2 regions of the Bradyrhizobium sp. CCBAU 45389 genome follow, and region 2 is predicted to be linked to the other one. Evidence: predicted binding sites of a transcription regulator. Region 2 holds the regulator's gene; the other holds the start of a gene.
What was found. Region 2 encodes PhoB, which activates phosphate uptake and scavenging genes when phosphate is short. Its sites were predicted from a motif close to TGTCATNNANCTGTCAT; they were not measured.

Region 1: ugpB (sn-glycerol-3-phosphate ABC transporter substrate-binding protein UgpB) is a predicted target of PhoB. The motif match lies at 1,830-1,846, and genes of this name have one in related genera.

What each region holds. Positions count from the first base shown of each region.
Region 1 is NZ_LBIY01000091.1:42,690-49,976, forward strand. Features, by position in the region: gene ugpA (sn-glycerol-3-phosphate ABC transporter permease UgpA) at 1-410, opposite strand, end outside; gene ugpB (sn-glycerol-3-phosphate ABC transporter substrate-binding protein UgpB) at 459-1,775, opposite strand; gene XH79_RS21495 (CaiB/BaiF CoA transferase family protein) at 1,993-3,195, opposite strand; gene XH79_RS21500 (organic hydroperoxide resistance protein) at 3,375-3,800, opposite strand; gene XH79_RS21505 (MarR family winged helix-turn-helix transcriptional regulator) at 3,956-4,414, shown strand; gene XH79_RS21510 (GIY-YIG nuclease family protein) at 4,422-4,664, opposite strand; tRNA gene XH79_RS21515 (tRNA-Ala) at 4,802-4,877, opposite strand; gene XH79_RS21520 (TIGR02300 family protein) at 4,974-5,381, opposite strand; gene aroA (3-phosphoshikimate 1-carboxyvinyltransferase) at 5,540-6,877, shown strand; gene cmk ((d)CMP kinase) at 6,874-7,287, shown strand, end outside.
Region 2 is NZ_LBIY01000073.1:17,069-24,355, forward strand. Features, by position in the region: gene pstS (phosphate ABC transporter substrate-binding protein PstS) at 1-169, shown strand, start outside; gene pstC (phosphate ABC transporter permease subunit PstC) at 328-1,317, shown strand; gene pstA (phosphate ABC transporter permease PstA) at 1,319-2,164, shown strand; gene pstB (phosphate ABC transporter ATP-binding protein PstB) at 2,161-2,979, shown strand; gene phoU (phosphate signaling complex protein PhoU) at 2,991-3,707, shown strand; gene phoB (phosphate regulon transcriptional regulator PhoB) at 3,730-4,437, shown strand; gene XH79_RS08895 (GcrA family cell cycle regulator) at 4,670-5,182, opposite strand; gene XH79_RS08900 (aspartate aminotransferase family protein) at 5,638-6,846, shown strand; gene argF (ornithine carbamoyltransferase) at 6,846-7,287, shown strand, end outside.

The DNA.
Region 1 (7,287 bases), on a different contig from region 2:
GAGATCACGCCGAGCGAGGGATGCAGCATGAAGATCCAGAGCACACCGACCACGGGCGGCGCCACCGCATAGGGCCAGATCAGCAGCGTGCGGTAGAGCATCGAGCCGCGCAGCGGCTTGTCGGCCATCACGGCGAGCAGCAGCGCAAATGACAGCGACGAGATTGCGATGGCGAACGAGAAGAAGAAGGTGCGGACGACCGCTTCGAAATAGGCGGGGTCCTTGAACAGCTCGATGTAATTGTCGAACCAGACGAAGGTGGTGGAGAGACCGAAGGCGTCCTGGAGCAGGAAGGACTGGATCACGGCCTGCAGGGCCGGCCAATAGAAGAAAATCAGGACGATCGCGAGCTGCGGCGCAACCAGCGCGTAGGGCAACAGCTTCGATTGGAAAATGGCTTGCTTTTGCATGATGCCCCAGCAGCGGCAGGCCGGGTGTCCGGCCTGCCGCCAGTCGCCTTACTTGACGGCGGTCTTTTCGAACTGCCGCAGCATGGTGTTGCCGCGTTCGACGGCGGCATCGAGTGCCTGCTTGGCGGTCTTCTTGCCGGCCAGCGCCTGCTCGATCTCTTCCGACCAGACGTCACGCAGCTGAACCATGTTGCCGAGGCGCAGACCGCGCGAATTGTCGGTCGGCTCCTTGTTGGTCAGCTCGATCAGCGGGGTCTCGAGATAGGGCTGGTCCTTGTAGAAGCCCTCTTCCTTCGCCTTGGCATAGGCCGCCTTGGTGATCGGCAGATAGCCCGAGGCCTTGTGGATGTAGACCTGACGATCGGTGTCGGAGAGGAAGGTCAGGAATTTCGCGACGCCCTTGTAATCGTCGGCCGGCTTGCCGCCCATGACCCAGAGCGAAGCGCCGCCGATGATCGAGTTCTGCGGCGCGCCCTTGACGTCCGGATAATACGGCATCGGCACGGCGGTGAAGTTGAACTTGGCCTGCGCCTTGACGTTGCCGAAGAACGCCGACGAGGTCAGGTAGATCGGGCATTCGCCCGAGGTGAAGCGGCCTTCGCCGGTGTTGGTGCGGCCGGCATAGTCGTAGACCTTGGTCTTCTGCAACTCGACCAGGTTTTCGAGATGCTTGACCTGGAGCGGGCCGTTGAATTCGAGCACGGTGTCGAAGCCGTCGAGGCCGTTGGCCTTGCTGGAGAGCGGCGTGTTGTGCCAGGCCGAGAGCTGCTCGAGATTGACCCAGGTCACCCACGAGCCGGAGAAGCCGCAGGTGTCGTGACCGGCGGCCTTCAGCTTCTTGCCGGCCTCGAACACTTCAGGCCAGGTCTTGGGGATCTCGACATTGGCCTTCTTCAGCTCGTCGAGATTGATCCACATGACGGTCGACGACGAGTTGAAGGGGAACGACAGCATCTCGCCCTTCGAGGTCGAGTAGTAGCCGGTGATCGCGGGCAGGTAGTTCTTCGGATCGAACTTCTCGCCGGTCTCGGCCATCAGCTTGTAGACCGGCTTCACGGCGCCGGTCGCGGCCATCATGGTCGCGGTGCCGACTTCGAACACCTGCATGATGTGCGGAGCGTTGCCGGCGCGGAACGCGGCGATGCCGGCGTTCATCGTATCGGGGTAGTTGCCCTTGTAGGTCGGAATCACCTTGTAGTCGGTCTGCGACGCGTTGAAGTCGTTGGCGAGCTTGACGATGACGTCGTTGTTGGCGCCGGTCATCGCGTGCCACCACTGGATTTCGGTCACGGCCAGGGCCGGCGAGGCGCCGAGACCAACCGTGAGTGCAACAGCTGCAGCCGCGCCAAAATGTCTAAGAGCCATCAAGAAAACCTCCCTTGCCCGTCACTAAAGAAGCGCTTGCGCTAGCAGCGCCATATGACGTTCACATGACTGTGTAAGCGGCCGAAACGAAAGCGGCAAGCGCTGGAAAAGGGAAGCCGTCAAATAGGCGAATGCGCCGCAGACAGAAGCAGCCGTTCGCGCTGCACTATCGTGCCCGCGCCGCAGTGCGGCATTGGATGAGGTGAGGCGAAGGTCCCTAGCGCTTCCGCTCGGGGCCGCAGACCGTGCCCTTTTCGACCATCGCGTCGATCTCGGACTTGGAGTAGCCGAACTCGCCCAGCACCTCCGCCGCGTGCTGGCTGAATTTCGGCGGCACGCGCCGCAGGCTCGGCTTGCTGCGATCGAGCCGGATCGGCGAGGCGACGCCCTTGTACCAGTCCTTCTCGATGATATCGCCGCGCGCGATGGTGTGCGGGTTCGTCAACGCCTGGTCGATCTTCTGCACCGGACCTGCGGGCAGGCCGGCGGCGAGCAGGCGATTGCACAGCGGCTCGGCCTCGTGCTGGCTGAACACCGCGGCCAGCTCGGCGCGCAGCGCCTCGCGATTGGCGATGCGATCCTTGTTGCGGGCAAAGCGCGGATCGATGCCGAGCTCGGGCTTGCCGATCTCCCTGGCGAGCTTGCGGAAGGTGCCGTCATTGCCGACGCCGATGAAGATGTTGTCGGTCTTGGTCGGGAAGATCGCGTAGGGCACGAGGTTCGGATGCTCGTTGCCGGTGAGCGAGGGCGGCTTGCCATGCATGAAATAGTTCGCGGTGTGCGGATGCATGATGGCAAGGCCGGTCTCGTACAGCGTCGTCTCCAGGAACTGGCCCTTGCCCGAACGCTGCCGCTCCGACAGCGCCATCAGGATGCCGATCGCGGCATAGAGGCCGGTGGTGATGTCGACCAGCGGCACGCCGATCCGCATCGGTCCGCTCTCCGGCGAGCCGGTTGCGGCGATCATGCCGGTCATGGCCTGGATGATGGCGTCATAGCCGGGATTGCCGCCGCGCGGGCCGTCGGCGCCGAAGCCGCAGATCCGGCAATGCACGAGGCGAGGAAATTTCTTGCTGAGGACATCATTGCCGATGCCCCATTTCTCCAGCGTGCCCGGCTTGAAGTTCTCGATCAGGACGTCGGCCGTCTCCAGCATCTTCAGCAGCACGACCCGGCCGCCCTCGGAGGCGAGGTCGAGGCCGATCGAGCGCTTGTTGCGGTTGATGCCGACGAAATAGGCCGCGTCCTCCTCGTGGAAGGGAGGGCCCCATTCGCGCACCTCGTCGCCCGCGGGCGGCTCGACCTTGATGACGTCGGCGCCGTGGTCGGCGAGGATCTGGGTGCAGTAGGGACCGCCAAGCACGCGCGTGAGATCGATGACGCGCAGTCCGCTCATTGCGCCCAATGCTGCTTCAGTCATGCCTTCGCTTCCCCTGTGTCGGTCATTTGATCACAGGCCTAGCGAGGTTTTTTTGCGCCAGCAATGGCCCCTCGCGTGGAGCCGTATGCGCTGCCGCGCAGCCGTCCCGCGAGGTGGCAAATCAAAGAGGAAGCGGCCGGCCCGAAGGGGATCCCGGGCCAGCCAATCCGCACCGCCGATCAGACGACCGTCAGGCGAACGTCGACATTGCCGCGCGTGGCATTGGAGTAGGGGCACACCTGGTGCGCCTTGGCGACCAGCGCCTCGGCCTCCGCGCGGGCAAGGCCCGGCAGCGAGACGGCGAGGTCGATGTCGAGGCCGAAGCCGCCTTCCGAGCGCGGGCCGATACCGACGGTCGAGGTGACGGAGGCGTCGGCCGGAACCTTCGGGCCGCCCTGCGAGGCCACGAACTTCATCGCGCCGATGAAGCAGGCGGCATAGCCGGCCGCGAACAGCTGCTCGGGATTGTTGCCGGCGCCGCCGCCGCCACCGAGCTCCTTCGGGGTGGTGAGCTTGACGTCGAGCGCGCCGTCGAGGGTCGCAGCATGGCCGTCGCGGCCGCCGGTGGCCTTTGCGCTGGTCTTGTAGAGGACGTTCACGGACATTTTCGTCTCCTCGGGTCTTTCCGGGTTGGGGTGCGATCTTTATCGCAGACAATTAGATTGCGCGCAATATAATTCGGCATGCCTCACATTTAATTGTTCGCAATTGAATGTGCCGCCGGCCGGCCCCAGAATGGGAGAAACCCGTGAGATTCTCCATGGCCCGAAAACTATCGACCCTCGACCCGCAGCGCCTCGACAACCAGATCTGCTTCGCGGTCTATTCCGCCGCGCACGCCTTCAACCGCGTCTACAAGCCGCTGCTCGACCGGCTCGGCCTGACCTATCCGCAATATCTGGTGATGCTGGTGCTGTGGGAGCGCGACGACGTGCCGGTCAAGGAGATCGGCGAAAAGCTGTTCCTGGATTCGGGCACGCTGACGCCGCTGCTCAAGCGCCTCGAGGCCGCCCATCTGGTCAAGCGCACCCGCTCGCGCGAGGACGAGCGTCAGGTCCTGATCGCCCTGACGACGCAGGGCCATGCACTGAAGGAGAAAGCGCGCAGCGTGCCGCAGTCGATCCTGGCGGCGTCGGACTGCTCGGTGTCGGAGCTGGTGACGATGAAAGACGAGATCGTCGCGCTGCGCGACCGGCTGAATGCGGTGATCGGGGAGTAGGAAGAGGTTAGCAGAGCCGCTTTTTCGAGAAGGCGCGGCCTGAGTGTGACTTGAGGTATGTCTCGAACGCCAAGGCCTTCATCTTGTCAGGGAAGGCGCAGTACCAAACCAGCTTCCATGGCTTGAACTTGGCGGTGTGAGCGGACTTGCCGGCGTTGTGCTCCGGAAGCCGTCGCTTCAGATCTTCCGTGGCGCCGATGTATTCCTGGTCGGGGAACTCAATGCTGCGGATGATGTAGACGTACCACATCGATGGCTCGCACGGAGGAAAGCGCGGGGTAGGGAGCGTCTAACAGTCCGTCTTCGCCCTGCGGGCTACGCCGGACACCACGCTTCACCCTTCGGGCTCTGCGCGGCTGCGCCACGCGTAGCCCGAAGGGCGAAGCGTGGTGGAGCCAGGCGGGATCGAACCGCCGACCTCTTGCATGCCATGCAAGCGCTCTCCCAGCTGAGCTATGGCCCCTTAGTCCTTAAATGGGACGATCCCGGAGGATCCCCCACAGACCGGCGAGCCTGGTGACTCGCGCGGTGCACCCTTTTTCACAGATCAGGACTGATCTCAAGTCTCTTCATCACCTCCGACATCACCAATGATGTCGGTCACGTCCTCATCGCCCTCTTCCTCGTCGGCAATGAAGGTCGAATCATCGTCATCGTCGTCGTCGAGGGTCTCGTCGACCTCGATATCGTCCTCCGATTCGGGCACGACGGCCTTGACCTTGCCGGTGTTCTCCTCGGCATCGGCCTCCTCGAGGGAGACCATCTCTTCGGCCTCCGCCGGCTCCGGCGTGGTGTCCTGGGCCATGCTGCGGGCCTCGGCACCGCGGGGGGCGCGCGCAGGCGCAACGGGCGCGATCGGCACGACCTCGCCTGTATAGGGCGAGATCACCGGATTCTTGTTGAGGTCGTAGAATTTCTTGCCCGTGGTCGGGCAAATACGTTTGGTTCCGAGTTCGGACTTGGCCACGGCAGGAATCCTGGGAATGTCTGAAAAGCGGTGCTTCACTTGGCTAGTTGGCGGCCCGCTGTCAATAGCGCATTACGGGAGAAAGACATGCCCGTGACGGGGCGCAGACCATGTGGTACCTGCGCGCCTGCCCACAGGGCCTATCCAAGGACACAATCTTGACCCATTCCGACCAACCGAGACCGCTCCAGTCTCGCGCCAGCGGTCCCCTGACCGGGAAAGTACGGGTGCCCGGGGACAAGTCGATCTCCCATCGCGCCCTCATCCTGGGCGCGCTTGCGGTCGGCGAGACCAGGATTTCCGGCCTGCTGGAGGGTGAGGACGTCCTCAACACCGCCAAATCGATGCAGGCGCTCGGCGCGAAGGTCGAACGCGCCGGTGATTTCGCCTGGAAGGTCAACGGCGTGGGCGTCGGAGGCTTCGCCCAGCCCAAGGTGCCGCTGGATTTCGGCAACTCCGGCACCGGCTGCCGGCTGGTCATGGGCGCCGTCGCCGGCTGCCCGATCTCGGCGGTATTCGACGGCGACGCCTCGCTGCGCAGCCGTCCCATGCGCCGGATCCTCGATCCGCTCGAAAAGATGGGTGCGAAGGTCACCTCCGGTAGCGAGGGCGGGCGTCTGCCGCTGACCCTCCAGGGCGCGCGCGATCCGCTGCCGATCACCTACAAGACCCCGGTCGCCTCGGCCCAGATCAAATCGGCCGTGCTGCTGGCGGGCCTCGCCGCGCCGGGCATCACCACCGTCATCGAGAGCGAGGCCAGCCGCGATCACACCGAGCTGATGCTGAAGCATTTTGGCGCCGACATCACCTCGGTGCAGGAAGGCCAGCACGGCCGCCGCGTCACGCTGGTCGGCCAGCCCGAGCTGCATGGCGCCAATGTCGTCGTGCCCGCCGATCCCTCCTCGGCGGCCTTCCCAATTGTCGCTGCGCTGATTGTCGAAGGCTCGGATGTTGTTTTGTCCGACGTCATGACCAATCCGCTGCGCACCGGCCTGTTCACCACGCTGCGCGAAATGGGTGCCTTCATCGAGGAGAGCGAAGTGCGCGGCGATGCCGGCGAGCCGATGGCGCGCTTGCGCGTGCGCGCGTCAAAGCTGCGCGGCGTCGTAGTGCCGCCGGAGCGCGCGCCCTCGATGATCGACGAATATCTGGTGCTGGCGGTGGCGGCGTCGTTCGCCGAAGGCACGACCATCATGCGCGGCCTGCAGGAGCTGCGCGTCAAGGAATCCGATCGCCTGGAGGCCACCGCCGCGATGCTGCGTGTCAACGGCGTCAAGGTCGAGGTCTCCGGCGACGATTTGATCGTCGAGGGCCGCGGCCATGTCCCCGGCGGAGGCACTGTCGCCACCCACATGGACCATCGCATCGCGATGTCCGCGCTGGTGATGGGCTGCGCCTCCGACCAGCCCGTGACCGTCGACGACACCGCCTTCATCGCCACCAGTTTCCCGGATTTCATTCCGATGATGCGTTCGCTAGGGGCCGAGTTTTCATGATTATCGCCATCGACGGGCCCGCGGCCTCGGGCAAGGGCACGCTCGGCAAGCGTCTCGCCCACCATTACGGCTATCGTCACCTCGATACCGGCGTGATCTATCGCGCGGTGGCTTATGCCCTGATGCAGTCCGGTCTTGATCTCCGGGACGAGGCGGCCGCGGTGCAGGCCGCCTTGGAGCTCGATCCCGAAAAGTTCGGCAATCCCGCCCTGAAGACCCAGGAGGCCGGCGAGGGCGCCTCGATCGTCTCGGCGATCCCTGGGGTCCGCGAGGTCCTGGTCAATTTCCAGCGGCAATTCGCCGCCGATCCGCCCGGCGCCGTGCTCGACGGCCGGGATATTGGAACCGTGATCTGCCCCCATGCCGACGTGAAGATCTTCGTCGTTGCGGACCCCAAGGTTCGTGCGCGC
Region 2 (7,287 bases):
CATGCACAAGGAAGCCACCGACAAGGCGGCCTCGCAGGAAGCCATCAAGTTCTTCCGCTGGGCCTTCAAGAACGGCGGCAAGGCGGCTGAGGAGCTCGACTACATCCCGATGCCCGAGGGCGTCGTGACCCTGATCGAGAAGACCTGGGCCGCCGAGATCAAGAGCTAAGCAAGCTCTCGTGTCCCGGACGCGCTGCAGCGTGAAACGCTGCGGCGCAGAGCCGGGACCCACAAGAACGGCGCCCCGGATCAGCGTCGCACCTCATCCGGGGCACGGGGCCAAAAACAAGCGTATATAAACTGGTACAGGGGATCGGCGTGGCAGAGATGGCCGTTCAGAGCGATATCGTCGACGACGCCGGACCGTATGATCGCGCCAAGGCCTTGAGCGCGTTCAAGCTCGGCGACGTCACCTTCTACTGGATCACACGGCTGTCCGCGATTTCGGTGCTGCTGATCCTCGGCGGCATCATCATCTCGCTGATCGTCGGCGCCTTCCCGGCGATGAAGGAATACGGCATCTCCTTCCTGTGGACGCAGCGCTGGGCGCCGTCGGCCGATCCGCCCGTACTGGGTGCGCTCGGGCCGATGTACGGCACGCTGGTCACCTCCTTCATCGCGATGCTGATCGCCATCCCGGTCGGTCTCGGCATTGCGATCTTCCTCACCGAGCTGTGCCCGCAATGGTTGCGCCGCCCGATCGGCATGGCGGTCGAGCTGCTCGCCGGCATTCCCTCGATCATCTACGGCATGTGGGGCTTCTTCGTGCTCGGCCCGTTCCTGGCCAACACCTTCCAGCCCTTCATGATCAAGATCTTTGACGGCGTCCCCGTCCTGGGCGCGATCTTCGCCGGCCCGCCGTCCTATCTCAGCCTGTTCAATGCAGCGCTGATCCTTGCCATCATGGTGCTGCCCTTCATCACCTCGATCTCGGTCGACGTGTTCAAGACCGTGCCGCCGGTGCTGAAAGAGGCCGCCTATGGCGTCGGCTGCACCACCTGGGAGGTCGTGCGCAGCGTGGTCATCCCCTACACCCGCGTCGGCATCATCGGTGGCGTCATGCTGGCGCTGGGCCGCGCGCTCGGCGAGACCATGGCGGTGACCTTCATCATCGGCAACTCGTTCCGCATCTCCTCCTCGATCTTCGCCCCGGGCACCACGATCTCGGCGGCGATCGCATCCGAGTTCGCCGAAAGCGACGGCCTGCACCAGTCCGGCCTGATCCTGCTCGGTCTGCTGCTGTTCGTGCTGACGTTCTTCGTGCTCGCAGCCGCGCGGCTGATGCTGCTGCGTCTCGAAAAGAAGGCGGGGAAGTGACATGAACCCGATCTACGCACGCCGCCGCCGCAAGGACATCGTGATCCGCGGGCTCTGCATCGCCGCCGCCGCCTTCGGCGTCACCTGGCTCGCGCTGATCCTGATCACGCTGCTCTATAACGGCCTGTCCGGCCTGAACCTCGAGATCTTCGTCGCCGACACGCCGCCTCCGGGCTCGACCGAGGGCGGCCTGCGCAACGCGATCGTCGGCTCGATCATCATGACCGTGCTCGGCGTCGGCATCGGCGCGCCGCTCGGCCTGTTCGCCGGCACCTATCTCGCCGAGTACGGCCGCAACGACCGCCTGACCTCGGTGATCCGCTTCATCAACGACATCCTGCTCTCGGCGCCCTCGATCATCATTGGCCTGTTCATCTACGGCGCGGTGGTGGTGCCGATGCGCGGCTTCTCGGCCATTGCGGGCGCACTCGCGCTCGCCGTGATCGTGATCCCCGTGGTGCTGCGCACGACCGAGGACATGCTGCTCCTGGTGCCGAACGCGCTGCGCGAGGCGGCCTCCGCGCTCGGCCTGCCGCGCTCGCTGGTGATCAAGCGCATCGCCTATCGTGCGGCCCGATCGGGTCTCATCACCGGCGTGCTGCTCGCCACCGCCCGCGTCGCCGGCGAGACCGCGCCGCTGCTCTTCACCGCGCTGTCGAACCAGTTCTTCAGCCTCGGCCTGAACAAGACGATGGCGAACCTGCCGGTCACCATCAACAACTTCGTGCAGAGCCCCTACGCCTATTGGAAGCAGCTCGCCTGGAGCGGTGCGCTGCTGATCACGATCACCGTGCTTGCCCTGAACATTGGCGCGCGCATCCTCGGCGCCGAGAGGACTGCAAAATGACCGACCTTTCCGTATCCGTGAGTTCCAACGCCCATCTGGCCTCGCAGCCGCTGCCGGAAGCGCCCGCCAAGGTGACGGTGCGCAACCTCAACTTCTATTACGGCGAGCACCACGCGCTGAAGAACATCAACCTGACGCTCGGCACCAACCGCGTCACCGCGTTCATCGGGCCGTCGGGCTGCGGCAAGTCGACCCTGCTGCGCATCTTCAACCGGATGTACGACCTCTATCCGGGCCAGCGCGTCACCGGTCAGCTGATGCTCGACCAGACCAACATCCTCGACCCCAAGCTGGACCTGAACCTGCTGCGCGCCCGCGTCGGCATGGTGTTCCAGAAGCCGACGCCGTTCCCGATGACGATCTATGAGAACATCGCCTTCGGCATCCGCCTCTATGAGAAGATCTCGAAGTCCGAGATGGACGACCGTGTCGAGAAGGCGCTGCGCGGCGGCGCGCTGTGGAACGAGGTCAAGGACAAGCTCAACGCCTCGGGCCTGTCGCTCTCGGGTGGCCAGCAGCAGCGCCTCTGCATCGCGCGCACCGTCGCGGTGCGTCCTGAGGTGATCTTGTTTGACGAGCCCTGCTCGGCGCTCGACCCGATCTCGACCGCCAAGGTCGAGGAGCTGATCCAGGAGCTGTCCGAGAACTACACGATCGCGATCGTCACCCACAACATGCAGCAGGCGGCGCGCGTCTCGGACAAGACCGCCTTCATGTATCTCGGCGAGCTCATCGAGTTCGACGACACCAGCAAGATCTTCACGTCGCCGAGCGATCGGCGCACGCAGGATTACATCACCGGCCGGTTCGGCTGAGGAGACAGGACATGGGTTCTGAACATACCGCAAAGGCTTTCGATACCGACCTCCAGGAACTCACCCGCCTGGTCGCCGAGATGGGCGGCATCGCCGAGCGCATGATCGTCGATTCCGTCGGCGCGCTGATCCGCCGCGACGTCGCGCTCGGCCAGCGCGTCGTCACCACCGACGCCGATCTCGACGCGCTCCAGAAGCGCATCGAGGAGCGCGCCGTGCTCACCATCGCCCGCCGCCAGCCGATGGCGGTGGATCTGCGCGAGATCGTCGGCGCCATGCGCGTTGCGACCGATCTCGAGCGCATCGGCGACCTCGCCAAGAACATGGGTAAGCGCGTCGCCGCTCTGGAGACCGATTTCCATCCGCTGAAGCTGTTCCGCGGCCTGGAACACATGACCGACCTCGTGCAGCAGCAGGTCAAGTCGGTGCTGGACGCCTATGCCGCGCACGATCTGCCGGCGGCGATGGCGGTGTGGAAGGGCGACGAGGAAGTCGACGCCATCTGCACCTCGCTGTTCCGCGAGCTCCTCACCTACATGATGGAAGATCCGCGCAACATCTCGTTCTGCATCCATCTGATGTTCTGCGCCAAGAACATCGAGCGGATCGGCGACCACGCCACCAACATCGCCGAGACCGTGTTCTACATGATCGAGGGCCAGGCCATCACCGACAAGCGGCCGAAGGGCGACATGACGACCTTCGCCACGACGGTCCCGAATACCTGAAGACTTAAGGAGCGACGAGCCGATGGGCGCACGCATTATGGTGGTTGAGGACGAGGAAGCTCTCACCGAGCTTCTCCGCTACAACCTCGAAGGCGACGGCTATGACGTCGAGACGGTGATGCGCGGCGACGACGCCGACACCCGCCTCAAGGAGCACATCCCCGACCTGATCGTGCTCGACTGGATGCTGCCGGGCCTCTCGGGCATCGAGCTGTGCCGGCGGCTGCGCACCCGCCCCGAGACCAAGCAGCTTCCGATCATCATGCTCACCGCGCGCGGCGAGGAGAGCGAGCGGGTGCGCGGGCTTGCCACCGGCGCCGACGATTACATCGTCAAGCCGTTCTCGGTGCCGGAGCTGCTGGCGCGGGTGAAGGGCCTCCTGCGGCGCGCCAGCCCCGAGCGGCTCGCCACCGTGCTCGCCTATGGCGACATCGAGCTCGACCGCGAGAAGCGCCGCGTGGCGCGCTCGGGCCGGCCGATCGATCTCGGTCCGACCGAATATCGCCTCTTGGAGTTCTTCCTGGAGCATCCAGGCCGCGTGTTCTCGCGCGAGCAGCTGCTCGACAGCGTCTGGGGCCGCGACATCTACATCGACGAGCGCACTGTCGACGTTCATATCGGCCGCCTGCGCAAGCTGCTCAATCTCGGCCGCGAGCAGGACCCGATCCGCACCGTCCGCGGCGCCGGCTATGCGCTCGACGACCGCTTCGCGAAGGCCGAGCAGACGTAAGCTGTTTTAGAGAGCTGCCGCCACAACATCGGTGTCGTCCCGGCCTAGTGCGCAATTGCGCACGGGGGCCGGGACCCATAACCCCAGGGCGTAATTGTTGTGCAAAGAGGGTAACTCCGAGTCTTTGTAACCACGTCTGCCGGTGGTTATGGGTCCCGGCCTTCGCCGGGACGACAGCGGAGTGTGTTGAGCCGTCGCCATGCGACGGCTGCTTCTTGATCTCAGAACAAACTCAGCGCGTGCCCGGCTTTGCCGGCGCGCGACGGCGGTCCGCCGCGGGCTGATAGGCCACGCGCGAGTGCTGGGCGCAGTAGGGCAGGCCGGAGAGCGCCTTGCCGCCGCAGAAGAAGAAATCCGGGCTCGAGGGATCGCCGACCGGCCAGTGGCAGGTCGCCTCGTTCAATTCGAGCAGCGACAGCCGCTGGCTCATCGGCACCACGTTGTCGTAGGTGACAGGCTCCGCCTCGACCTCGACCTCGAAGGCCTGCGCCAGCGCGGTGTTGCCGCGCGCAATGGGGCGGCTGACCCTCATCATGTGCTGAGCGGGACGCGCCTTGCGCGGCCGGGGAGCTGCCGATGAGGGGCTCTTGGCGCGGCCGGACAGGCCGAGCCTGTGCACCTTGCCGATCACGGCATTACGGGTCACGTTGCCGAGCTCGGCTGCGATCTGGCTGGCCGACAATCCGGCCTCCCAGAGCTTTTTCAGCTGCTCGACGCGATCGTCGGACCAGGTCAAAACCGTCATTGCACCCTCTTCCCTCGCCGTGCGGCTGCCGTCCTGGCGCCTTGCGGCGAATGCCTAAGCCTCGAAAAACCCGTGCCGCCAGAATCCCTTAAGGCTCGCCGGGCGTAACCAGAACGCCCGAACGTTTACGCCGGTACATGAGGACTTAGAGGATCAGAACTGCTGCACGAGATGTCGTATCTGACAAGCCAAACGCTACAATATGGCGTGACTCACGCGCAAGAGTCAGCCGACTCGCTTCCACATGTTCCGTGGCAAAAACCCTGCAAATCCGGCACCGCAAGACTACGGATTCAGCGTTTCGCGAGGCTTTCGGGCGGCATTGACACCCGTTCTCCCCGGCATAAGATAGTGTCACGTGCCGCCCTTAAAAGGCGGCACGTTTCGTTTTCCGGGCCGGTTGATGGTGCGCTGCGTGAGCGCGTTCAGGCCGTCCGCAACATCAAGTGATCGTCATGACGAACAGCGCCGCGCCGCATTTGCTCCCCGTCTTCGCCAGGGCCGACCTCGGTTTCGAGCGCGGCGAAGGCTGCTGGCTGATCGCGACCAATGGCGAGCGCTATCTCGATTTCACCTCCGGCGTCGCGGTGAACGCGCTCGGCCACGCCCATCCCGCGCTGGTCAAGGCGTTGCAGGAGCAGGCGACAAAACTCTGGCACATGTCGAACCTGTTCCAGAGCCCGGACGGCGAGAAGCTCGCCGCACGTCTGTGCAATGAGAGCTTCGCGGACCTCGTGTTCTTCTGCAATTCCGGCGCCGAAGCGCTGGAAGGCGTGATCAAGCTGGTCCGCCATCATCACTTCTCCAAGGGCCATCCGGAGCGCTACCGCATCATCACCTTCGAGGGTGCCTTCCATGGCCGCACGCTGGCGACGCTGGCTGCGACGGGATCGGCAAAATATCTCGAAGGGTTCGGTCCGCCGATGGATGGCTTCGACCAGGTGCCGCACGGTGACATCGAAGCCGTGAAGAAGGCGATCGGTCCGCAGACCGCCGGCATCCTGGTCGAGCCGATCCAGGGTGAGGGCGGTGTGCGCTCGTCGACGCCGGCCTTCCTCAAGGCACTGCGCCAGCTCTGCGACGAGAAGGGCCTGCTGCTCGCCTTCGACGAGGTGCAGACCGGCATGGGCCGCACCGGCGATCTCTTCGCCCATCGGCGCACCGGCGTCACACCCGACGTGATGTCGCTGGCCAAGGCGCTCGGCGGTGGCTTCCCGATCGGCGCGATCCTGGCGACCGCGGAGGCGGCGTCCGGCATGGGACCCGGCTCGCACGGTTCGACTTTCGGCGGCAATCCGCTGGCGATCTCGGCTGCGAATGCCGTGCTCGACGTCATGCTCAAGCCCGGCTTCTTCGACCACGTGCAGAAGATGTCGCTGCTGCTCAAGCAGAAGCTCGCCTCCGTGATCGACCGTCATCCTGACGTCGTCAGCGAGGTGCGTGGCGAGGGCCTCTTGATCGGCATCAAGGCCGTCGTGCCCTCGGGCGATCTCGTTGCGGCCTTGCGCAATGAAAAGCTGCTCACGGTCGGCGCCGGCGACAATGTCGTGCGCTTCCTGCCGCCTTTGATCGTCACCGAAGCCGAGATCGAGGACAGCGTCGCGCGGTTAGAGCGCGCCTGCGCTGCGATCTCGTCCAGTCAGACCAAGCGGGCGGCAAGCTGATGAGCAAGTCCCCGAAGCACTTCCTGGATATCAACGAGCTGCCGTTGTCGGAGCTCAAGAGCATGCTCGACGCTTCGTCCGCCATGAAGGCGAAGCAGAAGGCGCATCAGCCGGTGAAGCCGCTCGAAGGCAAGACGCTGGCGATGATCTTCGAGCGTCCCTCGACGCGCACCCGCGTCTCGTTCGACGTCGCCATGCGCCAGCTCGGCGGCGAGCCCATCATGCTCACCGGCGCCGAGATGCAGCTCGGCCGCGGCGAGACCATCGCCGACACCGCGCGCGTGCTGTCGCGCTATGTCGACGCCATCATGATCCGCATCCTCAACCATGATGCGCTGCTGGAGCTCGCGGCGAACGCGACCGTGCCGGTCATCAACGGCCTGACGCGGCGCTCGCATCCCTGCCAGGTGATGGCGGACCTCCTGACCTATCAAGAGCATC